3 regions of the Brenneria roseae subsp. americana genome follow, and region 2 is predicted to be linked to each of the others. Evidence: riboswitches for the same ligand, from Rfam matches in the RefSeq annotation. Region 2 holds a riboswitch; each other region holds the start of a gene.
The links. Region 2 has a riboswitch for thiamine pyrophosphate ahead of thiB (thiamine ABC transporter substrate binding subunit). Riboswitches for the same ligand answer to the same signal wherever they lie in the genome.

Region 1 (7,100 bases), on a different contig from region 2:
AGCGCCAGCGGGTCAACATCGCCCGCGCTCTGGCTGTCGATCCTCGTCTGGTGATCCTTGATGAAGCGGTATCCGCACTGGATAAATCCGTTGAGGCGCAGGTGATTAACCTGCTGTTGGATTTGAAAGATAGCCTGAGTCTGACCTATGTATTTATCAGTCATGATTTGCACGTTGTGCGCTATCTCTCCGATCGCATCATGGTGATGTATCTGGGGGAAGTGGTTGAAATTGGGCCGGCGGAGACGCTGTTTGCCGGGGCATTACATCCCTATACCCGCGCGTTGCTCAGCTCCATGCCATCCATGGACCCGACGCAGCGTACGCTGAGATCTCCGTTGAGCGGCGATCCGCCCAGTCCGATCGATCCGCCTTCGGGCTGTCGTTTTCACACGCGTTGCCCGTATGCCGAACCGGTGTGCGCGCAGCGTACGCCGCGGTTGTATTCCGCGGCGCATCAGCATTTCGCCGCCTGCCTGATGATTGAGCCCGATTCCGGACATTCGCGGCGTTCCGCCGATCTTATCCCCGTTAAGGAGGCCTGAATGGCAGAGCAACTCATGATCGATGTGCGGGATCTTAAGGTGCGTTTCCGCCGGGGCAACCAGACGGTATCGGCGGTAAATGGAGTGAGCCTTGAGGTGGCCAGCGGCGAGGTTCTGGCGCTGATTGGCGAATCCGGTTCGGGAAAAAGCGTCACCCTGCGGGCCCTGATGCGCCTCCATCCTGAACGCAGCACCGCCATTGAAGGCCAGATTCATATCGCCGGACAGGATGTGATGGCGCTTTCCAAAAGCCAGCTGCGCGCCCTGCGTGGCCCGGTGGCGGCGATGATCTTTCAGGAACCGTTGCTGGCGATGGATCCGGTCTATACCGTCGGCGCGCAAATCATCGAAGCGCTGCGCCAGCATCGTCCGTTGTCTTATGCCGAGGCGCGGCTTGCGGCGCTGGAGGCTCTGCGCCGGGTGCGCATTCCCAGCCCCGAACAGCGGCTCGACGCCTATCCGCATGAAATGTCCGGCGGGATGCGTCAGCGGGCGATGATCGCGCTGGCGTTGTCGTGCCAGCCACAGTTATTGCTGGCCGATGAGCCGACGACCGCGCTGGATGCGACGGTGCAAATCCAGATTCTGATCCTGCTGCGCGAGTTACAGCAGGACCTCGGTCTTTCAATCGTTTTCGTGACGCATGATATCGGGGCGGCCGTCGAGGTGGCCGACCGGGTTGCCGTGATGTACGGCGGCCGCATTGTCGAACAGGCGCCGCTACAGGAGCTATTGAATAATCCCCGCCACCCGTACACCCAGGTGCTGCTGAGCACCCGGCCGAAAGACGGGCTCAGAAAAGGCGAAAGGCTGGTCAGTATTCCCGGCTCGCCGCCGGACCTGACGCGCTTACCCGACGGGTGCGCTTTTTCTCCCCGCTGCCCGCGCGCCAGCGATGTGTGCCGCAGCCAACTGCCGGCTTCACAGAACGTGGCCGCCGGGCATCAGATTCGTTGTCATCACTGGATGGCAGATCGCCTGAGCGATCCGGCGTCATGAATGAAGGAATAATCACTATGCAGGATAATGCGTTCGCTTTTATGCCCTACCCGGCGGTTGCCGTCGGGCACGCGCCGCACGGCCCGCTGGCCGGTGTTACGTTCGCGGTGAAGGATCTGTTTGACGTGGCGGGCTATCCGACCGGGGGCGGCAATCCTCACGTGCTCGCCATGTCGGGGATAAAACAGCGCACGGCGCCGACGGTGCAGCGGCTGCTGGATGCGGGGGCGGAACTGGTGGGGAAAACCCATACCAACGAGATGGCGTTCTCCATGAGCGGCAAGAATATGCATTATGGCACCCCGCGTAACGGCGCGGCGCCCGATCGCATTCCCGGCGGATCGTCATCGGGTTCGGCGTCGGCGGTGTCTAACCATCTGTGCGATTTCGCCCTCGGGACGGATACCGGCGGTTCGGTTCGCACGCCGGCGAGTTACTGCGGCCTGTACGGATTGCGCCCCAGCCACGGTCGGATTTCTCTGCAAGACTGTCAGCCGCTTTGTCCGAGTATGGATACGACGGGCTATTTTACCCGCGACGCCGACTTGTTCGCTCGGGTCGGGGAGTGCCTGCTGGGTGAGGACGACGCGCCGCTGCCCGCCCGGCCGGAATGGGTGATTTGCGAGGCGCTGTTTGCGTTACTGCCCGCGGCATCGCAGGCGGCGCTGTTGCCCGCGCTGGAACAGATCAAGGCCGTCGCCGGCGAATTGGCGCCGCTAGCCGGACAGCTTCCTGCGCTGGAGGACGCTTACTGGGCCTTCCGTTTTATTCAGGGACGCGAAGCCTGGCTGGCGCAGGGGAAAAGAATAAAGCGCGATGGCTTGGTCCTGGGGCCGGATGTTGCCGGTCGTTTCGCCTGGAGTGAAAGCGTGACCGATGAGCAATATCTTACTAGCTGTGCTGTTCGTGAGCGTTTTCGCGCGGCCTGGCAGGCGCTGGCGGGCAATCGTATTCTGGTCTTGCCCACGGTGCCGGATATTGCGCCGCTGCTGAACGCGAATGATGCTGATATCGAAGAAACCCGGCGTTTGTCTCATCATCTGTTAGCGATTGCCGTACTGTGCGGCGTACCGCAGGTTAATCTGCCGCTGGCGCAAAAAGAGGGCGCGCCGCTGGGGATTTCTCTGATTGGGCCTCGCGGCAGCGATCGGAGTCTGGTCAACGCCGCCGCGCAGATTGGCCGTCACTATTCCTGCGTGCGCTGAAGCCCGGCTTGCCGTCAGGCCGCTCGGATTTTTTGCCCGCGGAGCGATAAATGGGGATTGTTGCCGGCCTGTTTGTTAGACATACTATAAAACGATATGGCTGGCGGTCGATTGCTCGATCGTATCCATATTAACGTGAATTAAATGACTCGGGGTGCCCGTGCGGTAACGCATGGCTGAGAAATACCCGTATTACCTGAACTGGATAATGCCAGCGGAGGGAAGTCACGGTATTCCCCAACCGGTTACCGCCTTCTTGAACGCCGGTTGGGAGAATGATGAATACTCGACCTGTCCCTCTACCTGCTGCCTGTGCGGCGGCCTGTCTAACACAATTTCATGCGTTGTCTCCGCTTGTACACTGTCTGACCAACGATGTGGTGCAGTCGTTTACGGCGAATGTCCTGCTGGCGTTGAACGCGTCGCCCGCGATGGTGGTCGATCCCGGCGAAGCCGCGCAGTTCAGCGCGCTGGCGGATGCGCTGCTGATTAACGTGGGGACGCTGGAGCGGGATCGCGCAGATGCCATGCTGGCTGCGGTTCACAGTGCGAATCAGGCGGGAACGCCGTGGGTGCTTGATCCCGTCGCCGTCGGCGGACTGACGTTCCGCACGCAGTTTTCTCATGAGTTGCTAGCTCTGAAACCGGCGGCTGTGCGTGGAAACGCCTCGGAGATTATGGCGCTGTCCGGGCTGAACGCACAGGGACGAGGTGTGGACAGTACCAACGATTCGTTAAGTGCGCTGCCGGCCGCTCGCGATCTGGCGCGCCGTCTGTCAGCCGTCGTCGCCGTGACGGGAGAAATCGATTACGTCACCGATGGTGAGCGGGATTTTTCGATTAACGGCGGCGATAAAATCATGACTCGCGTCGTCGGAACAGGGTGTGCCTTATCCGCAGTAGTGGCGGGATTCTGTGCGCTTGACGGCGATCGGTTGCAACATGTGGCGGCCGCCTGCTATGTCATGTCGCTGGCCGGCAAACTGGCTGCGTTACAGGCCCAGGGACCGGGCAGTTTTATCCCGGCCTTTCTCGATCGGCTTTATGGTCTGCGTGCGGAGGATCTGGCATGAAACGGATTAACGCACTGACGATCGCGGGCACCGATCCCAGCGGCGGCGCGGGCATTCAGGCGGATTTAAAAACGTTTTCCGCGCTAGGGGCTTATGGCGCCTCGGTCATTACCGCGCTGGTGGCGCAGAACACGCGCGGCGTACAGTCGGTCTACCGGATTGAACCCGCCTTTGTCGCGGCCCAGTTGGATTCGGTGTTGAGTGATGTCCGTATTGATAGCGCCAAAATTGGGATGTTGGCGCAGGCGGACATTGTTGAAGCCGTTGCCGAACGGTTGCATCATTACCCGCTGCCTTACGTCGTGTTGGATACGGTTATGCTGGCGAAAAGCGGCGATCCGCTGCTTTCGTCCGAGGCCGTGGAGGCGCTGCGGCGTTTATTGCTCCCTCTGGCGTCGCTGATTACGCCGAACCTGCCGGAGGCCGCGGCGCTGCTTGATTGTCAGCCTGCCGCCAGCGAGCGGGAGATGGTCGAACAGGGGGAAGCGTTGCTGGCAATGGGATGTCAGGCGGTTTTGATGAAGGGCGGACACCTGAGCGAAGAGGAAAGCCCTGACTGGTTGTTCAGCCGGCAGGCATCGCCGCTGCGTTTTACCTCCCCGCGAGTCAATACCCGACATACACATGGCACCGGGTGTACCCTCTCCGCCGCGCTTGCGGCATTGCGGCCACGGCATGCGTCCTGGGCGGATACGGTGAGAGAAGCCAAAGCGTATCTACAACAGGCGTTGCAACAGGCGGATTCGCTGGAGGTCGGGCAGGGGATCGGGCCGGTACATCATTTCTATCGCTGGTGGTGAAAGAAAGGAATAAGAAAATCACCTGGATAAAATAATCTGAATTCATGGACATCCTGACATACTCCCGGTAATTTTTGCTGATAAATAAGCGAGTTGCTCATTAAGTGGTGACTCGCTTTGCCTTGATTTCTTCATTCCTGTATTTGCATTTGAAGAGGACAACAAGTATAAGCCGTTGGCATTGTGGCGCGGGTTCAGGCCGTGCGGCACGATGATAAACAAGTAGTCGGTAAATCGTGATCAGAGGCAGTAGTGACACATAAGAACAATAACCTTGCAGGCGAGCAAGAGCGCAGGCAGTACCAGCAGACGTTAAACAGCAGTGAGGGAAAGGCGATGGCAGGTTCAACACGTGGCATCATGATCGCCAAAATACTTCAGACGATACTCAATGTCGGATTACTGTTATTGGCCACCATATTGGTTATTTTTCTGGCCAAGGAAACCATTCATCTGGCCAGAGTATTATTGTTCAGCAACGAGAGGGACTCTTCCTATCAGTTGATCGAAGGTATTGTTATCTATTTCCTCTATTTTGAGTTTATTGCGCTGATCGTGAAATATTTCCAGGCCGGATATCATTTTCCGCTGCGCTATTTTATCTATATCGGTATTACCGCGATTATCCGGCTGATTATTGTCGACCACAAAAGCCCGAGTGACACGTTGATATACTCGGGTGCAATTTTGTTGCTGGTGGTGACGCTCTATCTGGCAAACAGCAACCGGCTGAAACGCGAATAATCCCGATTCCGGTTATATCGATAGGCGGCCCGTTATCCCAACAGGGCGCACTGTGGCGGCAAACGGCACTGAATGGCGGCGGGCAACACCTCGATATGAAAACGTTTTGCCTTGAGCGGTTCACCGTCCAGATTGAATGTCATCTCGTCTGGCGCGATGATTTCCAGCCAGGGTAGCGTAGCGGAAATCATGTTCTGGTTTTCACTGCCGGTGAACCACGTCTGTAGCATATTGGGCAGCAGCTCCTGCGCGGAAAGCACGCTTAGCTCCAGAAACCCGTCGTTAATCAATGCCTCCGGGCAAAGCTGTTGTCCTCCGCCTGCCTGACGGCCATTCCCCACGGCAATGACCAGCGTATCGCCCGACCAGCTAAAGTCCGGACCGCGGATCTCACAGCGTTCGGATTGCAGCATATCCATGCGGAATAGCGCATGGAGCACATAAGACGCTCCCCCCAACGCCGATTTCATCCTGGCAGGCGTTTCTGTGGTAATCCGCGTGGTGAATCCGCCTGTCGCCATGTTGATGAAATAGTGTTCGTCATTCACTTTCGCCATATCGATCGCCGTTGCCCGGCCTTTGATGGCCAGCGTCAACGCGTGGTGCAGGTCGATGGGGATCTGACAACTGGTCGAGAAGTCATTGGCGGTTCCCAATGGAACAATGCCAAGGCAAGGGCGCCGTCCTTCCGGTTGTCTGGCAATCGCTGCCGCAACCTCATTAACCGTGCCATCGCCGCCTGCGGCGATCACATTGTCGGCCTTCAGGCGGATTGCTTCTTCTACATAGCGCTGTGCGTCGCCAAATTCCCAGGTTACGCGTACATCCAGATGATAGCCGTCCTGACGCAGCGCCCCAATCGCCTCTCGAAGTTCCTCATTATCTGCGCTTTTCCCGTTCAGAATCAGTAAAGTCATCGGGCGTTTATCCATAGCATTCTCCATATCAGGGCGTTCAGATGAAAGGCGGCGGATTGAACCCTGATAATCATAGTCAGGAAATACCAACACAGGTATCAGAAGAATCGGTGAATTGAGCGCCGTGGGGACTCGCGTGACGTCAGGATCGTGTGGCGACGGGAGATATGTTAAGGGGCAGATAAAGAAAAAGCCAGCTCAAGGGAGATTGAGCTGGCCAAGGAGGTGGTTCCTAGTAGTATCACTACGCTTATTTTTCGTTCTAGATTTTCTCAGCAACGCAATACTAACCAGAAGGATGAGTCATTGATGTGATCCGATTCTAATATTTGTCAAAAACCATGTTGTTTGTGGTTATACCGGCTATATTTCATCGCTCTTTATCGGTGATTTTGCCTGCCGGGCCCGGTAACGACGAAGGTGCGTCATGCGTTGACAACCGATTACCGGCGGCAATCGGTTGTCATACCGGACTATTTGGCGTTTGGATTGCGGGTGGTGGTGCCGGGCAAATTACGCAACAGCAGCGCGTACTCCAGCGCAATGTCGGCGGGAACCGGCAAATAGACAATGTGTCCGTTACCCGGCGCGACGTCTGTCGCCTGACCTTTGGCATTTTGTATGGCTGAAAGGGTGAACTGAATATTGCCGCCGGGCGTCATCATTTCCACACTGTCGCCGCAGGAAAATTTGTTTTTTACCGCCACTTCTGCCAGACCGTCACGGCGCACGCCGGTAAATTCCCCCACAAACTGCTGGCGATCGGAAACAGAATAACCGTAGTCGTAATTCTGGTAATCCTCGTGGACGTGGCGGC
Region 2 (7,100 bases):
TACTTTCCAGCGATTGCAATAACAGGCGGGTCGCCAGCGGTAGGTTAAAGAAAATATGCGCCAGCAGAATGCCTTGCAGACCATAAGGTGAAAACGGGTAGGGCAGGCCTAAAAATCCCAGTAGCTGCGCCAGCCAACCTTGCCGGCCATACACGCTGAGCAGACCAAAAACGGCGACCAGCACGGGCAGCACCAGCGTCATGGCGCAGAGTCGCAATAGCCAACGGTAGCCGGGGAAACGGCGACGGTACAAGGCCCTGGCGAGGAAAATGGCGGGGACGGTAGAAAGCAGTGCGGACAGGAATGCCTGCCAGAAGGTGAATCGAATGACATGCCACAGATAGCTGTCCTGCCATAAGGTCTGCCACTGGCTGTCGGGGGCCTGTAGCCATAGCGCCCCGAAAGCCAGAACGGCGACTGAAATTAACAGCGTAGCAGCCAGTAATCCCGGCCACAGACTTCCTGCGGTCAGTGGCTGACTGCGCGTTGCCATGCCTGAATCCAGTTATTCCTTTGCTCCGCCACCTGTTGCGCGCTGTATTGCAATGCTTTCTCCGGTACAGGGAGGGTTGCGAATCCAGCCGGCAATTCGGTTGGGATAACCGGGTACATCCAGTTGGTCGTGGGAATCGCCTGCTGGAATGCCGGACTCAGAATGAATTGCATAAAACGTTTTGCCAGTTCCGGCTGTTTGCTGGCGGCCAGTTGCCCGGCGACTTCAATTTGCAGGTAATGCCCTTCACTGAAATTCGCGGCCGCGTAATTCTCTTTTTTCTCTTCAATAATGTGATACGCCGGAGATGTTGTATAGCTGAGTACCAGATCGGCCTCGCCTTTCAGGAACAGACCGTAGGCTTCGCTCCAGCCTTTGGTGACCGTAACGGTTTTTTTCGCCAGTTTCTGCCACGCCTGCGGAGCCTGATCGCCATACACTTGCTGCATCCATAACAGCAGTCCCAAACCCGGCGTACTGGTGCGCGGATCTTGATAAATCACTTTCCACGCTTCCGGACTGTCGATCAGCTCATGCAGGCTTTTGGGGGGATTCTTCAGGGTTTCTTTGTTGTAAACAAACGCAAAATAGCCGTAGTCGTAAGGGACAAACGTCGTGTTGTTCCACCCGCCAGGCACGTTAACCGCGCTGGTATCCAGATCGTTTTTTGTGAACAGGCCGGTCTGTTCCGCAGCCTGCAACAGGTTATTGTCCAGCCCTAAAATGATATCCGCCTTGCTGTTTTTACCTTCCATCCGCAGGCGGTTCAGCAGCGAGGCGCCATCTTCCAGCGCGACAAAATTCAGTTCGCACTCGCACTCTTTCTCAAACGCGGTTTTGATTACCGGACCCGGTCCCCATTCAGAGGCAAAAGAATCGTAGGTATATACGGTGAGCGCAGGTTTGGCGAAGGCCGGTGCGGAAATCAGTAAAAGACAAGGCAGGCTTTTTTTCAGCATGGCTGCCGAACGTTTTAATAACGATATATTTAACACTTTGCACTCCTGAGCATCATGGGGTGGCAAAGGTCTTTGAGTCAGCAATGAGCACTCTCAAATCCCTTCGCCGGTATTAACCGGATCAGGTTCGACGGGTGTTTTCTCAGCGAAAAATCTCGCGCCAATGTCAATCTTGTGGCGAAACATGTTCCGCACCCCGTTGAGAACGTCCCATTGTAAAGGGTTCAGGGGGGCAGGGGAAGGTTCTCAGTTTTCTGGCGGCGCAAACCAGGCTGATTTGAAGTCAAACCAGCCCAGCATATTCATTCTGATGCCTCGCATACTGCGCTGCCCCTGAAGTTTCAGCCAGTGATGGAGTAAAGGGTGTAGTTGGCCGCTGTTGACCAGCTTATCGCACCACTCTGCTATGGACAGGGTGTGATTGCGCCATTGCTGTGCATCATGGTGCAGATCGCTATCCAGACAGTGTTGCATCAGCGGCAGTTCATACAGCATCGCGAACAGCGAGAATTCGAGCGGTAAATAGCAGTTCACGCTACTGAACCAGATATCGCTTTCAATATTTCCCTGATACCAGTCTTCATAACTGACGATCTGTACGTGTAGCTTTACGCCATGTTTTTCCAGCAGCTTACTCATGATTTCACTGAGTATCCGGTACTCAGGATGTTCCTGATAAAAGGTCAGCGTAATTTGCTTAAGTCCCTGCGGCATGGGCAGCGGCTTGTCAGGCTGATGATGGTGCCAGCGTGGCAGCAGGCTATAGGCCGGTGACCAGTCGAGCTGACGGATAGCATCGGCGTGGCTCAGCAGGGCGATGGGGTTAAACACCTGCCAGAGCCAGCGGCGGATTTCCGGGCGTTTAGCCAGCGGAGAACGTTTATCGAACAGGATGAAATAGCAACCTTCCTCCATTCTGCTTTCCAACTGTTCATTGTGGGAATCATCGGACTGCAATTTGACGGAAACGGTCATTTCTTCCGGTCCTTCCGGCAATACCCAGATATTCACTTCATCAATAAGGGTCCGATAGCCAAAATAGTCATCGAACGCGCGTATTTTCATATGGCTGTTGTTATTGCTCACGACAGTGTAAGGACCGGTGCCAATGGGGCGTCGGGCAAAATCGGGCAGGGTTCGCCACTCCTGCGGCAGGATCATGGCGGGAACGCTGCCAAGCAGCCACGGCAGCCAGTGGTCGGCGCTGTGCAACTGCACATCAATCACAAAAGGCATCGGCGAGGTGACTTTTTTGATGTGAGAGAACAGCGGCAGTTCGGTTAGTCGGGTAAGCGAACTGATCACATCGTCCATCGTCAGCTCACGACCATGATGAAAACGGATAGAAGGACGCAGGTAGAATCGCCAACGCAACGGTTCCAGCATTTGCCAGTGATGCGCCAGATCGGGTTTTAGTTCCCCGTTTTCCTCATTTATATTAGTCAACCCGCTGAAAATTTGCCGGGCTATATGCATTTCCGAACGTCGTAATGCCGATCCTGGCAGTAGATTACACAGCGGGCGGTAATAGAGGATTCGCAGAATGTGTTTACCTTGCCGGAAACTGCGGCCAAGGTGGGCAAGCAGCATCTGACGTACCGTTTCTTTGTCGCCGACAAGCTGTACTAACTGATCGATGCGATCTTGCTCCAGTAAATCTTCTGCACGCTGCTGTTGCAGGGCCAAACCGGTATAAATGAACGCAAGCTGCGAGCGTTTGCCCCTGCCCGCTTCCGCCTGCCAGGTCAGCCATCCTTGCTGCTGCATCGCTCCCAGAAGAGAACGGATATGGCGACGTGAACAGCTTAAGACGCCGGCCAACTCTTGCAGCGTGGTGTCGGTGGTTTGTCCTTGAAAGTGTTGCCACAGACGGATGAACTGCTGTTGCAGACGGTTGGAAGACATAAAAGAGGAACTCCAGACCTTAAAGTCATCAATTTATCTTTCCCTATATTACGCCGATACTTTTACATAATGAAAGCGCGGAGGTGGCTTATGGCGATTTCACAGTTGTATCGGTTCTATCGGGTTTATCTTTCGACGTGCAAGGCGAAATGGCTGCGTTGGATGTCTGCTCAGCAGCGAGTGGCATTATTGCAACAGGCAACGCAGTGGCAAATTGTGGAGATGTCGGAAGAGGAATACCGTCACTGGATCTAGCGGTGGGAGAAGGTAGAGAAACATTCTGAGTAATGGTGCTTTTCACCAGCCAGCGAAACCTTTCGCTGGCTTTTTTTATGCATTTTTCCCCGTTGTGTCGAGTATTTTATCGACATTCTGATATTGATCATTAAGTAAAGAGTAGTAGTGGCTCAGTTTGTCTTTCTGGCTGGCGTTGCGTAGTTGTAATGCCAGATTGATGGCGGCAAGTTCCCTGGCATTGTCAGCGATTGCTTGCGGTATCTTCTTCTGTTTTGCAAGCCAGTCTGCAACTTCACCCCAATCCCACAGCGGAGAAGACCCCTTCAAACGCTGGACGGGAGAAGGAAAATCGCCAGCGCCGCGTTTCCCGTCTTTTAACAGCGCAATCGCCTGGCGTGACATAGCTGATAATGCGGCGATATCGCTGAGCCCAACCCATGCCGCGTCAACGGATTGGACATGGGCATTAATACCCGCAGACTCAATATCGCGAATGGCGCTCATTATCGCATCGGAAAAATCGGGACTTTCTCGATCAAATTCGAGATAGACGGTATTGCCGTAAAAACAGATCAGAGCATCATCGCAACCGCTGGAAAAAAGCGCATTTTCCAATCCTGTTGTTTCGGCGGTAACGCCCGATAGCGTGAGAGAAAAGTGATAGGTTGTCATGCGTTCCCCCATTAAACGGTTTTCTCGCTTAGTTTTTTTTCAATATTGCCAGACAGCTATCGACCTTACGGCAGATTTGTTTTGCATGATTTTCCGGATTTGACGGCGTGGACCAGATACTCATCATGTGGTCGTGATGGTTCTGTGTGCCGCAAATGAGCCTGCCAAAAGCATGACCGTTGCTGGGGTGAAATCTCCATCCCTGCGCTAAAGCATATTCAATGGCTGCCTGAATATGCTTATTCGGGTGTTTTTTCATCTTCATCCTGAATAATGAAATTAGGGTAATTGTAGTGTTGACAAATGTCAATATTACGCGGATATTAAATGAGAATGAAGTATAATTTATTTATTTATCAATTTGTTGCAATAAATAAAATACTGCGCGCCGCTTCGCAAATAGCGTTGCCGGGAAAAAATCGCGGAACACAGGGTTTATTCATGGGCGTAGTTTGATAAACGGCATGAAAGCCTGAATGGCGTTACGGATTGGCCGCCCCTGTCGCCAGAAATCATGTCCAGCGTCAGGGGCGGTTTTTAGAGAGGAACTAAACGTATCAGATCAATGCAGGAACGACGGCTGTTTTTGCTCGTAATCGGCGATAGAATCCTCGTGCTGCAACGTCAGCCCAATACTGTCCAGCCCGTTGATCATGCAGTGACGGCGGAAGCTGTCGATTTCAAATGGATAACTTTTCCCGCCGGCCAATACGGTCTGGTTCTCTAGATCTACGGTGAAAGTAATGCCTTCTTCACCGTCGACCAGTTTGAACAACGTATCAATATCTTCTTCGCTCAGCGTGACCGGCAGCAGTTGGTTATTGAACGAGTTACCGTAAAAAATATCGGCGAAACTCGGTGCGATCACCACCTTGAAGCCGTAATCGGTCAGCGCCCACGGCGCATGCTCGCGCGATGAACCACAGCCAAAGTTTTCACGCGCCAGCAGAATGCTGGCGCCTTTATAGCGTGGCTTATTCAGCACGAAGTCAGGATTGGGTTCCTGACCTGCTTCATCCAGAAAACGCCAGTCGTTAAACAGGTGCTGACCAAAGCCGGTTCGTGTGACCTTTTGCAGAAACTGTTTTGGAATGATGGCGTCGGTATCGACGTTAGCGGCATCCAGAGGAACCACCAGACCGATATGTTGCGTAAATTTAGCCATGTTGGTCTCTCTCTTAATTCAACTCGCGGATATCGGCAAAATGCCCCGTCACAGCAGCAGCGGCGGCCATCGCCGGGCTGACCAGATGGGTGCGTCCGGCACGGCCCTGACGCCCTTCAAAGTTACGATTACTGGTTGATGCGCAGCGTTCGCCGGGGTTCAGACGGTCATTGTTCATCGCCAGACACATTGAACAACCGGGCAGACGCCATTCGAAACCGGCTTCGATAAACACTTTATCCAGCCCTTCCAGTTCCGCCATGGTTTTAACCGGGCCTGAACCAGGTACCACAATGGCCTGAACGCCCTGAGCAACCTTACGTCCTTTGGCAATCTCGGCCGCCGCGCGCAGGTCTTCGATACGCGAGTTGGTGCAGGAGCCGATAAACACTTTATCAATCGCAACGTCTGTCAGCCTAATGCCGGGTTGTAAATCCATATAGGCCAGCGCCTTGGCGGCGGAAGCGCGTTCTACCGGATCGATGAACGATTCAGGGAACGGAATGATCTGATCGACGGCGATAACCTGACCCGGGTTGGTGCCCCAGGTAACCTGAGGTGCTATCTGGGCCGCATCCAGCGTGACAATGGTATCGAACTGCGCGTCGTCGTCTGACTTCAGCGTGCTCCAGTAGGCGACTGCCGCATCCCAATCCGTGCCTTTCGGCGCAAATTGACGTCCTTTCAGATAATTGAACGTGGTTTCATCCGGTGCGACCAGACCGGCTTTGGCGCCCATTTCAATCGCCATGTTGCACAGCGTCATACGGCCTTCCATGCTCAGCGCCTGAATGGCCTTACCACAGAATTCAACCACATGGCCGGTACCGCCCGCGCTACCGGTTTTACCGATAATCGCCAGCACGATGTCTTTGGCGGTAATTCCCGGCGCGGCATCGCCCGCCACTTCGATCTTCATGGTTTTGGCGCGCCCCTGTTTCAGGGTCTGCGTCGCCAGAACATGCTCAACTTCCGATGTGCCGATACCAAAGGCCAGAGAGCCAAAGGCGCCGTGCGTGGCGGTGTGGGAGTCGCCGCAGACGATGGTCATCCCCGGCAGCGTCATCCCCTGTTCCGGGCCGATAACGTGGACGATCCCCTGATTCGGGTGATTCAGGTCATACAGCTGTACGCCAAATTCAGCGCAGTTTTTAATCAGTTCCTGCATCTGAATACGGGCCATTTCACCACAGGCATTGATATCTTTGGTCTGGGTGGAAACGTTGTGATCCATGGTGGCGAAAGTTTTACCCGGCTGACGAACCTTACGTCCCTTCGCCCGCAGGCCGTCAAACGCCTGTGGCGAGGTCACTTCGTGTACCAGATGACGGTCAATATACAGCAGAGGCGTTTCATTCGGCGCTTCGTAGACGACATGCGCATCGAACAATTTTTGATATAACGTCTTACCCATGGTTATGCCCCTTGTGCAACAAACCGGGCGATGATATCGCCCATTTCATCCGTACCGACCGCATTGCCTTCGCTGGCCAGATCCGACGTGCGATAGCCTTCAGCCAGCGCCGTGTTAACCGCTTTTTCGATAGCGTCGGCGGCATCATCAGCCCCCACGCTGTAACGCAGCAGCAGCGCCAGCGATAAAATTTGCGCGATCGGGTTGGCAATGTTTTGACCGGCGATATCCGGCGCAGATCCCCCCGCCGGCTCA
Region 3 (7,100 bases), on a different contig from region 2:
GCCTAGTTGGCGAGGCCGTGGCGAAAATGTTCAATGAGCATGGGGCTGACGATTGCTGTGTGGAAAGTCCGGTTGGGCCGGGGCAAAACCAAGTGTCCTGAAACCGGATATAGCGTTCATCCCCAAGTCACTACAGACAGGGAAGAGCCGATACAGGTAAGGATAAAACCTGTATCGGCTGTGTGATATGCAGAGCCGATGAGTGGCAAACGCCTCTGGCTGGCAAATCCTGAACAATGACGGGACGTTGCCAGCGATGGATAATGTATGCTCCGCCGCGTCAATTGACGATAAGCAATGCGCCATACCGCGAGGCGCTATCCTGAAAGATGCTTTCGTTGCCGCATCTTCACGCTTTATTGCGATCTTCTTCCCAAATAGCCATCCCAATCTTTCCAGACGGGCTGTAGCCCTGCCCGGATAATCGCTTGCGCCACTTCTTCCGGACGGCGACCGTCGTGCGGTGAAAACTGCTCCAGCTCGGGGTGATGGTCTGCGTAGCCTCCCGGCTGGGTTTTGGAGAACGCGCTGACGTTGTTGATCGCGATAGGGATAGCGTGATCGCGAAAAAAAGGCGATTCACGGGTAGAGAGAGACAGTTCGATATCTGGCGACAACAGCCTGAAAGCACAAATTACCTGCATTAGCTGTGCTTCATCCATCAGTGATGCGGGTTCGATACCACCGGCACAGGGACGTAAACGTGGGAACGAGATGGAATAGCGGCTCTGCCAGTAAGTCTGTTGCAGGTGCAGCAGGTGCTCCGCTACCATGTAGCAATCCGTTCGCCAGCTATCGGAGAGGCCAATCAGCGCGCCCAGCCCGATCTTATCGATCCCCGCCCGCCCGAGGCGATCCGGGGTAGCGAGCCGCCAGTGAAAATCCTGTTTTTGTCCCCTCAGGTGATGTAACTGGTAGGTCGCCGGGTGATAGGTTTCCTGATAGACCATGACGCCATCCAGTCCCAACGTTTTCAGTTCGGCATATTCTTCCTGTGACAGCGGCTGGACTTCAATCATCAGTGAGCTGAAGTGTGGACGAATAAGTGGGAAAACGCGGCGAAAATAATCCATTCCTACTTTACGCTGGTGTTCTCCGGTGACCAGCAACAGATGATCGAACCCCATTTCCTTGATGGCTGCGCACTCACGCAGGATCTCCGCCTCGTCCAGCGTTTTCCGCTTGATATGATTACTCATTGAAAAACCGCAGTAAGTACAATCGTTTGAACACAGATTGGAAAGGTAAAGCGGTACATAAAAACTGACCGTATTACCGAACCGTTGGCGGGTCAACTGCTGTGCGCGTTGCGCCAGCGGTTCCAGATAACGGCTGGCGGCTGGGGAAAGCAGCGCCATGAAATCTTCACGCGTTAGCCGTTGCGCACCCAGCGCACGTTCAACGTCACGTGAGGTTTTGCCGTTGATTCGCAGCGTAAGATCGTCCCAGTCGAGCTGTTCCCAGATGTGCTGAAAATCGCTTCCCATCATCCCACCTCTTCAGTTTGCTGGCGCAGAAATCCGGTTAACGGGCTGGTGGCGCTGGCGATAAACTGTTTACTGCCCAGCCCGGCCTGATTGGCCAACTCCCCGGTTTCCACCGCCATTCTGAACGCTTTTGCCATGCTGACCGGATCGCGTGCTACCGCGATGGCGGTATTGACCAATACCGCATCCGCCCCCATTTCAAGCGCTTCGGTGGCATGACTGGGAGCGCCTATGCCAGCGTCAACCACAACCGGTACCCGTGCTTGTTCAATGATGATGCGGAGAAAATCGCGGGTTTGCAGTCCCTGGTTGGAGCCAATTGGCGCACCCAGCGGCATCACGGCGGCACATCCTACTTCTTCCAGCCGTTTACAAAGTACCGGGTCGGCGCCGCAGTAGGGCAATACAACAAACCCCTCTTTGACCAGCTGTTCGGCGGCTTTCAGGGTTTCAATCGGGTCGGGGAGTAAGTATTTCATATCCGGGTGGATTTCCAGCTTCACCCAGTGTGTCCCCAAAGCCTCGCGCGCCAGTCGGGCCGCAAAGATCGCCTCATCAGCCGTTTTGGCGCCTGAGGTGTTCGGCAATAGTTTGATGCCGAGTTGCCGCAGCGGCGTGAGAATGCCGTCGTTTCCGCTTTTTAAATCAACGCGCTTCATGGCCATGGTCACCAGCTGTGAGCCTGACGCTTGTAACGCGGCCAGCATGATATCGGGTGTAGCAAATTTTCCGGTGCCGGTGAGCAGCCGGGATGTAAATGTGGTATCGGCAATGTGCAGCATGTCATCCTCCCGCGATTGCCTGAAAAAGCAAAATATCATCACCGTCCTGAACCTGATGCTGAGACCAGGTGTCGCGCGGGATAATGGTTTGGTTGATCGCCAAGGCGATGCCGGGTTGCTGCCGGTTGAGCCTGGTCAGCAGGGCATCGATGGTAATAGCCTTATCGAGCTCGAGCGTCTCGTCATTGAGCGTGATTTTCATGTTGCCGCTCCGCATATCGGGCAGTGCCTGGCCCGCGTCAGCTGGAGGGTATTCCAGCTCTGCTGTTTGCCATCAAACAGACGAAGTTTACCGTTCAGCGCGGAGGGCAATCCTGCCAATAGTTTGATGGCTTCCAGCGCCTGGAGCGTGCCGATGACGCCGACGACCGGACCAAGAACACCGGCAGTACGGCAGTTGCGTTGTGGTTCGGTGGCATCGGGATACAGACAGGCATAACAACCATGTTGATAGGGCGGCGTCAGAACCAGTAGCTGTCCGCTGAAGCCGACAGCGCTGCCGCTGATTAATGGTTTGTTTGCTTTAATGCAGGCGGCGTTAATGGCGTGACGCGTTTCCATATTGTCGCTGCAATCCAGAACCAGATCGGCTTTACTGACCGCCTTGTACAAGGCGGCATCTGCCAACCTTTCGGTTAGCGCGATGTATTCCGTCTGAGGATTCAATGCCTGCAACTGCTGCTGTGCCAGCATGGCTTTGGGCTTATCGGTATCGCGGGTGCGATAGAGAATCTGCCGTTGCAGATTACTGATATGCAGCGTGTCGCCGTCAGCCAGCAACAGCGTGCCGATGCCAGCAGCAGCCAGATACAGAGATGCCGGCGCGCCTAATCCACCCAATCCGACCAGCAATACGCTGCTGGATCTGATTTTTTCCTGCCCTTCGGGACCAATATCTTCCAGCAGCAATTGGCGGCTGTAGCGCAGGAACTCCCGATCGCTCAGGCTGCCGCGTTTGGTCTTATGATTATCAGACATCTCCCACCTCCCGCCCTTCGATCATGTTGAGCAGTGTGGCGGTAGCCTGACGCCAGTCCGGGGCCTGAGTGATCGCACTGACAACAGCAATACTGCCGACGCCTGTTGCTAATACCGCGGGGACTTTATCGATGCTGATGCCCCCAATGGCGACGGTTGGGAATCGACCTTGCAGGTCAGCAATGTGTCTGGCCAGTTCAATAACCCCCTGTGGTGAAGAGGGCATGGCTTTCGTTTGCGTAGGGAAAATGTGTCCCAGCGCAATGTAAGATGGATTCACGGCAATCGCGCGGGCCAGTTCGTCGTCGTCATGAGTGGAGAGGCCGAGGCGTAGTCCCGCCTGTTTGACGGCGGTCAGATCGGCCGTGTCCAGATCTTCCTGCCCCAGATGAACGCCATAGGCCTGATGCTTGATCGCCAGTTGCCAGTAATCATTGATAAACAGCCGCGCCCGATAATGTCGGCCTAATGCGATCGCCTGAACGATATCGTCTTCAACCTGCTCATCGGGCAGGTCTTTAATCCGTAGTTGAATTGTTTTTACGCCGACGCTAAGTAAACGTTCAATCCATTCCACGCTGTCCACCACCGGGTAAAGACCCAACTGTTGCGCAGTCGGCGGAAACGGGGCCGCGGCTTGTGGTGAGGTAATACGTTCCGAAGTCATTTGCCGCCCTCCGTTTGCAGACTGGCGGCACTGTGGTATAGCTCACTGCCGCGGGAACGGAATTCCTGAGACATCTGCGCCATGCCGATTTCAATGGGTTTGGCCTTGGCCTCCTGTTTCGCGGCATAGTCACGCACTTCCTGTGAAATTTTCATGGAGCAGAACTTGGGCCCGCACATGGAACAGAAATGGGCGACTTTACCGGACTCCTGCGGCAGGGTTTCATCGTGATAGGCGCGAGCGGTTTCGGGATCCAGCGCCAGATTGAACTGATCTTCCCAGCGGAATTCGAAACGCGCTTTTGACATGGCGTTGTCGCGGATCTGCGCCCCCGGATGCCCTTTGGCAAGATCGGCGGCATGAGCTGCGATCTTGTAGGTAATCAGTCCTTGTTTAACATCTTCCTTGTTGGGTAAACCGAGGTGCTCTTTCGGGGTGACGTAACACAACATGGCGCAGCCAAACCAGCCGATCATCGCCGCGCCGATACCGGACGTAAAATGATCGTAACCCGGTGCGATATCGGTGGTCAGTGGACCGAGCGTATAGAACGGCGCTTCGTGGCAGTGCTCCAGTTCCTCAGTCATGTTGCGGCGGATCATCTGCATCGGCACATGGCCGGGACCTTCGATCATCACCTGTACATCATATTCCCAGGCGATCTTGGTCAGTTCTCCCAGCGTGTGTAGTTCGGCGAACTGCGCTTCATCGTTGGCATCCTGAATGGAACCGGGACGCAATCCGTCTCCCAGCGACAGCGCGACGTCATAGGCGGCGCAGATTTCGCAGATTTCACGGAAGTGTTCATACAGGAAACTTTCTTTATGGTGCGACAGACACCATTTGGCCATGATGGAGCCACCGCGGGACACGATGCCGGTCAGGCGTTTGGCGGTCATGGGGACATAGCGCAGCAGCACGCCGGCATGAATGGTGAAGTAATCGACGCCCTGTTCCGCCTGTTCCAGCAGCGTATCGCGGAACATGTCCCAGTTCAGGTTTTCCGCTACGCCGTTTACTTTCTCCAGCGCCTGATAGATCGGCACGGTCCCGATGGGCACCGGGCTGTTGCGCAGGATCCATTCGCGGGTTTCGTGAATATACCGGCCGGTGGAAAGATCCATCACGGTATCCGCGCCCCAGCGGGTTGACCAGACCAGTTTTTCAACTTCTTCCTCAATGGAGGAGGTGACCGCTGAATTGCCAATATTGGCATTAACCTTCACCAGAAAGTTACGGCCAATAATCATCGGTTCCGATTCAGGGTGGTTAATATTAGCGGGAATGATGGCCCGTCCGGCGGCGACTTCCTGCCGGACAAATTCCGGTGTGATGTTCTCGGGTAAATGCGCGCCAAAGCTTTGTCCCGGATGCTGGTGACGCAGTACATCGCCATGAATCCGTTCGCGGCCCATATTTTCACGGATCGCGATAAATTCCATTTCCGGCGTAATGATACCCTGACGAGCGTAATGCAACTGGGTGACGCACTTTCCGGCTTTGGCGCGCCGAGGGCGCGGCAAATGCTCGAAGCGAAGGTGATCCAGACCGGCATCCGCAAGGCGCTGCTGGGTAAAATCAGAACTGACGCCAGATAGCGCTTCAGTATCGTGACGTTCGGCGATCCAGCCTGCTCTGATTTTTTCCAGCCCAACCCGGACATCAGGGCGTGACGTTGGGTCTCCGTAAGGGCCGGCCGTATCATAAACCGGGATAGGCTCGTTCGGTTCATATTGCGGTGTATCCTTGCTGCCACCGACTAATGTCGGACTCAGTTGGATTTCACGCATCGGCACGCGGATATCTTCGCGTGAGCCGGTCAGGTAAATACGCAGCGAATTGGGAAACGCCATGCCCTGCAACGTATCAATGAATTGTTGCGCGGCGGCACGTTGCTCACGACGGCCAGGTTTGGATGGTTTTAATAATGGTTCTGTAGACATAGCAAGTTCCTGTAAGACGTAAAGGGAAAATTGCTTGTCTGGAGACGGAGGGAGTAATAATGGGTATCAAGTTGCATAGAGGGGCGTGTGTAAAAACGCTGTCTATGACTCAATGAGACGAATTACTCTTGTTCCCTTCGCAGGTATTAACCCGATCAGGTTCCGCGGATCCCGAATTAACGGTCTCAGCCTGTTCGCTTGAATCGCCTCCCAAATGGAAGAAACCAACACGTCCTAGGCACTCCGACAAGATTAGCCCGTTCATTAAACGGGCTGATTAAAACGCTGACACTTTATGATGATGACGCGGTCATGTCAAAGAGCGTCGAGCGTATCAGCGGGAAGCATCACGTCTTTAATGAATCGTCGTCGATGCTATCGCCAATAAAAATAAGGCTAATTATCGAAAATCAGCCGGATCATGGCGTCTTCCTGCGTAAAACGTTCAGCTAAAGCCTCACCAACGCTGGAAAGCGCCTGCTGAAATTCGAGGCAGTTATCATGATCAATCGCAGCCGCCAAATGGCTGTCGTAAAATTCCATAATATGCTGAGTGTTGTTTTGTAACGCGAGCTCAAGCTGCGCCGAACGGGCCAGTTTTTGTTCGCTGAGGGTTGCGGCTTCATGCAACATCTTTTCATAGACATGAAAATGGCCGGCCGAAAGATAATCCACCAGATTATGACAAAAATTATCCAGTGCATCTTCATCCAGACGCGAGAGTGTGTCTTTATTGGGCTTGATGCCAACCAGATGATAGTACGCGACCAGAAGCTGCTTGCGTGCTTGTAGCCACTGGTCGATTAACGCATTATTGCCACCAACATAGTCAGTCAGGCTTTGTAACTGGTTTAGCATTGTTGGACTCCGTGAACGGTAAGAAATAACTGAAATGTTAGTTATAAAACTTATGTCATCACTCAGAATGTAAAATGCCAGTGAAGTGAGAGTGGAGCAATAAAAAGATATGGAACAGACGCTAAAAGGTGATGAGATTGGCTGGTGGATTGTCAGTGACGCAGGACAGATCTGGCTTCCTCAGGGAGAACTGCCGCAGGGAACGGCATCGTCCTGGTCATTGCAGGGCGCGACCGGACGTAGAATCGGTGAATGGCAAGGTCTGCCCGTATGGTTGGTTTGCCAGAGCAAAAATCAAGCGATGACATCCGTCCGCCAACTCATCGATCGGGAGGTGGGATTATTCCAACTGGCGGGGCGCGGTGTACAACTGGCCGAGTTTTAT

Region 1: linked by a shared signal. The riboswitch ahead of thiM (hydroxyethylthiazole kinase) and the one ahead of thiB (thiamine ABC transporter substrate binding subunit) in region 2 are both predicted to bind thiamine pyrophosphate.
Region 3: linked by a shared signal. The riboswitch ahead of thiC (phosphomethylpyrimidine synthase ThiC) and the one ahead of thiB (thiamine ABC transporter substrate binding subunit) in region 2 are both predicted to bind thiamine pyrophosphate.

What each region holds. Positions count from the first base shown of each region.
Region 1 covers NZ_QDKJ01000011.1:81,360-88,459, forward strand. Annotated here, with positions in the region: gene B4923_RS14615 (ABC transporter ATP-binding protein) at 1-545, shown strand, start outside; gene B4923_RS14620 (ABC transporter ATP-binding protein) at 546-1,544, shown strand; gene B4923_RS14625 (amidase) at 1,562-2,749, shown strand; TPP riboswitch at 2,890-2,989, shown strand; gene thiM (hydroxyethylthiazole kinase) at 3,028-3,822, shown strand; gene thiD (bifunctional hydroxymethylpyrimidine kinase/phosphomethylpyrimidine kinase) at 3,819-4,622, shown strand; gene psiE (phosphate-starvation-inducible protein PsiE) at 4,959-5,366, shown strand; gene yegS (lipid kinase YegS) at 5,399-6,298, opposite strand; gene trhP (prephenate-dependent tRNA uridine(34) hydroxylase TrhP) at 6,757-7,100, opposite strand, start outside.
Region 2 covers NZ_QDKJ01000001.1:178,307-185,406, forward strand. Annotated here, with positions in the region: gene thiP (thiamine/thiamine pyrophosphate ABC transporter permease ThiP) at 1-493, opposite strand, end outside; gene thiB (thiamine ABC transporter substrate binding subunit) at 469-1,452, opposite strand; TPP riboswitch at 1,533-1,661, opposite strand; gene sgrR (HTH-type transcriptional regulator SgrR) at 1,699-3,357, opposite strand; gene sgrT (glucose uptake inhibitor SgrT) at 3,448-3,612, shown strand; gene B4923_RS00805 (helix-turn-helix transcriptional regulator) at 3,688-4,266, opposite strand; gene B4923_RS21020 (hypothetical protein) at 4,295-4,525, opposite strand; gene leuD (3-isopropylmalate dehydratase small subunit) at 4,829-5,431, opposite strand; gene leuC (3-isopropylmalate dehydratase large subunit) at 5,445-6,845, opposite strand; gene leuB (3-isopropylmalate dehydrogenase) at 6,848-7,100, opposite strand, start outside.
Region 3 covers NZ_QDKJ01000023.1:15,914-23,013, forward strand. Annotated here, with positions in the region: gene B4923_RS19765 (aminotransferase-like domain-containing protein) at 1-101, shown strand, start outside; gene thiH (2-iminoacetate synthase ThiH) at 357-1,487, opposite strand; gene B4923_RS19775 (thiazole synthase) at 1,487-2,269, opposite strand; gene thiS (sulfur carrier protein ThiS) at 2,271-2,471, opposite strand; gene B4923_RS19785 (HesA/MoeB/ThiF family protein) at 2,468-3,247, opposite strand; gene thiE (thiamine phosphate synthase) at 3,240-3,914, opposite strand; gene thiC (phosphomethylpyrimidine synthase ThiC) at 3,911-5,857, opposite strand; TPP riboswitch at 5,973-6,113, opposite strand; gene rsd (sigma D regulator) at 6,254-6,715, opposite strand; gene nudC (NAD(+) diphosphatase) at 6,825-7,100, shown strand, end outside.